Regions from separate parts of the Nitrosomonas sp. Is24 genome, predicted to be linked through region 2. Evidence: riboswitches for the same ligand, from Rfam matches in the RefSeq annotation. Region 2 holds a riboswitch; each other region holds the start of a gene.
What was found. A riboswitch is a leader RNA that binds a small molecule or an ion and turns the genes downstream of it on or off. The one in region 2 is predicted to bind cyclic di-GMP.

Region 1 (2,276 bases), 780 kb from region 2:
ATCAAAATTAAGGCAAGACACTCCGTCACCGCACGGAAAACCATTCCATATCTCCAATCCTGTTATGTGATTGTCTACTGACGTATGACCGCCGCTATACGGATTGCTCACAAAAATCCGGGTTATAGGAAGATTGTAATCCCCCATATTTGGCCCGTGGTAATCCGCTATCACTTCGCCATCGACGGCTGCCCAGAAGCGTCCATCAGTGCCACTTGACCGATGCCAGTAAACTTCAAACTTAAACCATTTATCTATCGGCACTGGAACAATATGATTATCTTCACGCCAGTAATCGACCCTGGTGGGGAATACGCCGCCCACATTATCACCCTTTGTCATCCAGTAGAGCTTGCCATCAGCTCCTTTCATTACAGTCACGCTCATCCGATAATCACCCTCTCCTGTGTTATTGTACCCCCCTGTCTTGAGTGAGAATTGTGTCCGCCAATTCGCAGATGAAACTGTATTGTCCAGTTGTGTCTCCAGATCAGCTTGATATTTAAACCAGTAAGTAATATACAAGTCTTTAACATCACCAATCGTCCATGGTCTTTGAATCAATAATGGCGCCTGCGAGCCAGCTCGTCCCAGTTCTCCGGTAATTTTCACTTGTTGAAAAAGTTCATTAACCGCCCCACCTTTTGGTCCTGTTACCGATCGAATTTGACTGCTAATGTAATTTCCGATCGTTGAAGACGTAATAGGATCGACAGTAATCAGTTGCACACCTGAGAAATTTGAGCCCAAAGCAGAAACCGGCCACATATATCCGGTTTCTTTATCGGTGCCATTGATCATCTGATATGCTCCGTGAGCTGAGAAGTTATATGGCGCTCCGAGAGAAACACCAGAACCTAAATTAGATTTAAAAAGCAGAGAAGCTGCATAAGCTGCCGGGGTCACAAAGCTCAATGCAGTCAGTAGCAATAGCATATTAATAAATACCATGTTAACGCCACGCCGGGCAAAGCAATTAGCATTAGATTTCTCTATATGTAGCTGCTTTATAATTAAAACCGGAAAACTGCTGGCTTGTAATGCTTGATTGTTAATATTCATATAACGTTCCTCCTTAGAGTTAAAGGATGGAACTGCATGGATACGCTTCAAAGTTATTTCATTCGATAATTATCAACATCAATATAACGTAGTAAATAAACGAGTAACGTATCTGGCAGTCCTGCCATCCTGGGGCATTCGCCCTTTAGATCAGTGACTTTGCGTCCCCTGCTTTCGCAGAGTTTGCCTTTTTCATGTTGCGATACTAATTCAGCATAAACCGTGCCAACTGTAGCCGCCGAAATGACATCCCAAAACTGCTATAGGTAATTAAACTTTGAAAAAATAGATAGAAGCATGATAAGCCCGGAAAAAAATAAGTAATATTCCAGCGAATTCAGAACTAAGTGTCATTGGCATCAATTGAAAGACAAGAGATCGTACAATTGGCATCGCGTTATAGAATTTGCTCAGCACGAATCAACCGCTAAAAATAGCAGTTACTGGAAAAGCCACATAACTATTTGCCCGCAGGTATGGCACCAGAAAAGATAAGATGAGTAGTGTCGATGATTGCATCGCGGGATCTGGCAATTCGCACAGAGTTTGATTTCTGGCAAAAAGACTTGATCATTGAGTCCGCGAGAACGAGAAATGATGATTATGCAAAATAACCAAGTGAGCTTTCTCCGTCAGTGTCAGTATTATCAGGAATGATCTATTATTGTCGAATAAAACCGGCTGATGATGTCCATTTAACGTTGCCACAATAAACTCAAAATATTGCAATACGGCTCACAAAGCTACGCAATTTGGCTAGTGCAATTCAATGGTGAGCAAACCATGGTAGCCAGTTGCGCAAATTTTGCGCTTGCCAAGTCTTTTATGATCGCAAGCACATGCTTGGCATACTTATAGGCTAGAACATACAATCTCAAAAGGTTGATTAAATTGAATGCCTATAATCGATATCAAGCTATAAATCCAGAACCCATTAACATATCATGTCATTAGTTAACAAAAAATGTCACTATAATCGCCTAGGTAATTGGCCCCGAAATAGTGTTATTACAGATCCATCAAATTACGGTGATAATTGAATCAATCTCTTCATTTCAAGGCAGCAACCTGCTGATATACAATCGCCAAGTAATTCGCCGCGCCCGGTGCTAAAAATTTCTCTATTGCATAGTGATAATTGTAAGCAGACATTCTTTTAAGCATGCCTCGATCATCAATCAGCTGCTCGATCGCACCCATGATATCCGCCACTT
Region 2 (2,276 bases):
CCAGCCAACTAAACCCAGACCCACGAGCAGCATCGCCCAGGTTTCTGCTTCCGGTACTGCGCTAACTGTCAATGCAAACGCTCCACCTGCTGAAGCATGGTTGGTGCCGCCGACATATACAGCGTACCAGCCTGAGGCTAAGTCATTGAATGTTAGCGTTGCTATGTTTGCACTGGTGCTGCCGGTTACCCCGTTTTCAAATGTGTTGGTTACGCTCACATCATGCGCGCCGGTAAAAATGGTTTCGCCCCAACCTGTGTCGGCTGCAGTGAATGCAGCCGGACCTGAAACTGCATATCCAAGGGTTTCGATGGCATTACCGCCTTGGCCGTTGGCCATCCACAGCGTGCCTGCATCGCCGATTGCACCGGTAGCGTTCAGTGAGTGCGGCGTGCCAAATCCTGCGGCGCTGATTTCTGAACCAAAGCCTTCGGTGCCACCATCAAATTTCGCCGCGCCGGTTGCCCACACGGTCAAACCTGGAGCAAATCCAGCAGCTCCGGAAACGGTTACGCTCACATCCGCCAAATTGGTATTTTGAAAAACAAACCAATCTCCGGTATGCGCCCAAGCAGAGAAATTCAGATTTGGATTGCCTGTGTATGCGCTTTTCAAGCCGCTTTCATTGGCTGTAATGGTTTCACCCAGACTCACGACATTATCACTGCCGACCCAGCCTTTGGGTGATACAGCATCGGCTGCATGGACATGGCTACTTGCCAATGCTGCAAGCGAAATAATGACGGCTGAAGCCAGTGTACTTGTTTTCTTATGATATGATTTTAATTGCATTTCTTTTCTCCAAAACGATACTATTTAAAGGTTTTGCGGCGCTGCCGGTTGCTTGTAGAATTGAGAAGAAACAACAACTGTGCGGCGCTTCTTTTTGAGCGATGATCTGAAACCTGTGCGGTAATTTCACACTGTTTGTTTCAGCTACTCCCCATACTCACGGGAGGCAACCCGGCCATCTCACATTGGTAAGATTCAAATGAGATCCGCTGGCTTTCCGTGCCTGTCTAGCGGCAAGCGTGGCTTTGTCTGGTATCTGTCTCAATAAATTACGTTTTTATAGTTTATGGGAAAATTCTGATAAAACAATGCGACAAATTGTCGCTGCGGCAAATTGCCACACCACCAATAGTGGTGCGGGATTGCGCCAAATGCTATCGAGAAATTGCCAGACAAATTAACCGCTTTGAGCACACAACAAGCATGGTAAAATCCGGCCTTCTGAAAAATTGCCAATATCATGAATTCCACCGTTATTACCGCTTTATCTCCCCTGGATGGCCGTTATCACAGCAAAGTTGAGCCATTACGATTTTATTTCAGTGAATTCGCGCTGATTCGTTTCCGCGTGCAAGTTGAGGTTGCGTGGCTCAGAGCATTGAGCGATGACTCTGAGATTGTGGAAGTGCCAGCTTTTTCTGCGGTAACTCATGCGCAATTGGACGATTTGACAGCCAATTTTTCGGTCGAGGACGCGGCAGCGGTTAAAGCCATAGAAGCGACAACCAATCATGACGTTAAGGCGGTGGAATATTGGTTAAAGCAAAAACTCGCGGGTAATGCGGAAGTGGTCAAAGTGGCCGAATTTATTCATTTCGCCTGCACTTCGGAAGATATCAATAATCTGTCGCACGGCTTGATGTTGAAGCTGAGTCTGGAAAAAGTCATGTTACCGGCGCTCGACAAAATCATTGCGCGCTTGATCGAATTGGCACACCAATTGGCGGATGTGGCGATGCTGGCGCGCACGCACGGGCAACCGGCAACACCGACGACTTTAGGCAAGGAGATCGCCAATACCGTGTATCGCTTGCAACGCGGTAGGGAAAAATTGGCGGCTGTCGCCATACTGGGCAAAATCAATGGCGCAGTGGGTAATTACAACGCGCATTTATCCGCGTACCCGGATCTGGACTGGGAAAAATTCGCGCAATCGTTTGTCGAGAAGTTGGGACTGGAATTCAATCCTTACACCACGCAGATTGAGCCGCACGATACCATGGCCGAGTTGTTCGATGCCTATGCCCGGATTAACACCATTTTGTTGGATTTGAACCGCGATATCTGGGGCTATATTTCGCTCGGCTATTTCAAGCAAAAAACCAAAGCGGATGAAGTCGGTTCTTCCACCATGCCGCATAAAGTCAATCCGATTGATTTTGAAAACTCGGAAGGCAATCTGGGGATTGCCAATGCCTTGTTGCGGCATTTGAGCGAAAAATTGCCCGTATCCCGCTGGCAGCGCGATTTAACCGATTCCACCG
Region 3 (2,276 bases), 1.1 Mb from region 2:
ATAAACAATCGAAGCTACATTGCTGGCTGTCGATATATTACCCATCGCATCGAAAGCCTTCACTGTGTAACTATAAATAGACCCAGTAGCATTTCCAAGTGAGTCTGAATAACTCGTTGAAGTACTAACTGCAATTTTTGTTCCATTCCTGTAGATGTAATACCCCGCAACAGCGATATTATCGGAGGATGCATTCCAGGATAGCGAAACCGATGCAGAGGAAATAGTTCTTGTCTTACCTTTTACTTTTGTCGTGGTTGTAGTCGATTTTAATGCCGCCAGAAGTGAAGTGGGTACAGTCGGAGCAACAGAATCCGCATTGACGCAAGACACTCCGTCGCCACAAGGGAAGTCATTCCATATCTCCAATCCGGTAATGTGATTATCCACTGACACATGACCACCACTATATGGATTGCTCACAAAAATCCGGGTTATAGGAAGATTGTAATCCCCCATATTTGGCCCGTGGTAATCCGCTATCACTTCGCCATCGACGGCTGCCCAGAAGCGTCCATCAGTGCCACTTGACCGATGCCAGTAAACTTCAAACTTAAACCATTTATCTATCGGCACTGGAACAATATGATTATCTTCACGCCAGTAATCGACCCTGGTGGGGAATACGCCGCCCACATTATCACCCTTTGTCATCCAGTAGAGCTTGCCATCAGCTCCTTTCATTACAGTCACGCTCATCCGATAATCACCCTCTCCTGTGTTATTGTACCCCCCTGTCTTGAGTGAGAATTGTGTCCGCCAATTCGCGGACGAAACCGTATTATCCAACTGCGTTTCTAAATTTGCCTGATACTTAAACCAGTAAGTAATGTACAAATCATTGACATCACCTATTGTCCATGGTCTTCTAATCAACAGTGGCGCCTGTGAACCAGCCCGCCCCAATTCACCGGTTATTTTCACTTGTTGAAAAAGCTCATTAACCGCTTCCCCTTTTGGCCCAGCTACTGATCTGATTTCACCACTGATGTAATCTCCGATCGTCGTAGAAGTAATAGGATCGACAGTAATCAGTTGCACACCCGAGAAATTTGCACCTAGAGCAGAGACCGGCCAGCTATAACCAGTTTCTTTATCTGTACCTATAATATCCTGATAAGCCCCTTTAGTAGCAAAGCCATAGGGTGCTCCAAGCGATATACCCGCACCAAAGTTAGATTTAAACAGCAGACCGGCCGCATGGGTGACGGGAGCAGCCGCCAATACCAGCATCATGAGCACTACACCAGCACTCAGCTTGATCATGTAACTTGTTCCGGCGTTTCTCATTAACTCTGTTGCGTCATCCGTTGCCAGCGGATTGGCAGTTTGTCGTTTCTGATGATTGAAATTCATATTAGGGTTCCTCCTTAACGTTAAAAGGACGGAACTGCGTGGATATGCTTGTATCAACATTACTTCGTTCGATACTTGTCGAATCATTGCGATGATCAAGACGAGAGCGTTATCTGGCAGTCCTGCTATCCTGGGGCACTGGCCCGTTAGATCAGTGACTTTGCGTCCCCTGCTTTCGCAGGGTTTGCCTTTTTCATACTACGAACCATCTATAAGCAGGAACTGTGCCAATCAAGAATTTGCCGGTCGACAATTCAAGAAAATACAATTAACAAATACATTAAATGTATTCTTGTCATGGACACGCAGGAATCAAGCAAAGAGTAGGTGACGTTTCTTGTCAGCTGGCGACAAGAACGGTCAGCGCCGCATAGTAAAAATACAAAAAAGTGGAACGACCCCGGTTAGCCGTCCAATATTTTGTTGGTGCTGACATAGCACGGACGGTTATACTTCCCGGTCATTAAATTGCAAACTATTCAGCGTATAAGCAGGCTGAATTTATTCCCAACGAGAAAGCTGCTTCGCCAGCGCAAACCTGTTATGACTGAAACTGACAACGACAACGATCAGGACAATTCACCGACGCCGCTGCAGCAGGTCACGTTTCTGTTACGCAAATACAAGCTGGTCGAAGGTCTGGTGAATCTGCAGGATGCACCGGACGAATCGCTGGTTCATTCCGCGGTGCAAAAACAAAATCTGTCCGAGCTGCAACATTTTCTGGATCAACTCCACCCCGCCGATATTGCGCTGATTCTGGAAGCGCTGCCGCTGGAAGACCGGCTGCTGATCTGGAGCATGGTCAAATCGGACCGGGACGGGGAAGTCCTGCTGGAAACCTCCGACGCCGTCCGCGCCTCGCTGATTACCGACATGCACAATCAGGAACTGGTCGCGGCGGCGGAATATCTCGATGC

Region 1: it holds a riboswitch for cyclic di-GMP, as region 2 does, so the genes downstream of both, R2103_RS03455 (hypothetical protein) here and R2103_RS07100 (FxDxF family PEP-CTERM protein) in region 2, are expected to answer to the same signal.
Region 3: it holds a riboswitch for cyclic di-GMP, as region 2 does, so the genes downstream of both, R2103_RS12170 (hypothetical protein) here and R2103_RS07100 (FxDxF family PEP-CTERM protein) in region 2, are expected to answer to the same signal.

Annotation. Positions count from the first base shown of each region.
Region 1 covers NZ_JAWJZG010000001.1:796,962-799,237, reverse strand. The annotation lists gene R2103_RS03455 (hypothetical protein) at 1-1,062, opposite strand, end outside; cyclic di-GMP riboswitch class I at 1,174-1,260, opposite strand; gene R2103_RS03450 (glycosyltransferase family 4 protein) at 2,113-2,276, opposite strand, start outside.
Region 2 covers NZ_JAWJZG010000001.1:1,575,729-1,578,004, reverse strand. The annotation lists gene R2103_RS07100 (FxDxF family PEP-CTERM protein) at 1-792, opposite strand, end outside; cyclic di-GMP riboswitch class I at 955-1,046, opposite strand; gene purB (adenylosuccinate lyase) at 1,253-2,276, shown strand, end outside.
Region 3 covers NZ_JAWJZG010000001.1:2,656,521-2,658,796, forward strand. The annotation lists gene R2103_RS12170 (hypothetical protein) at 1-1,356, opposite strand, end outside; cyclic di-GMP riboswitch class I at 1,469-1,555, opposite strand; gene mgtE (magnesium transporter) at 1,900-2,276, shown strand, end outside.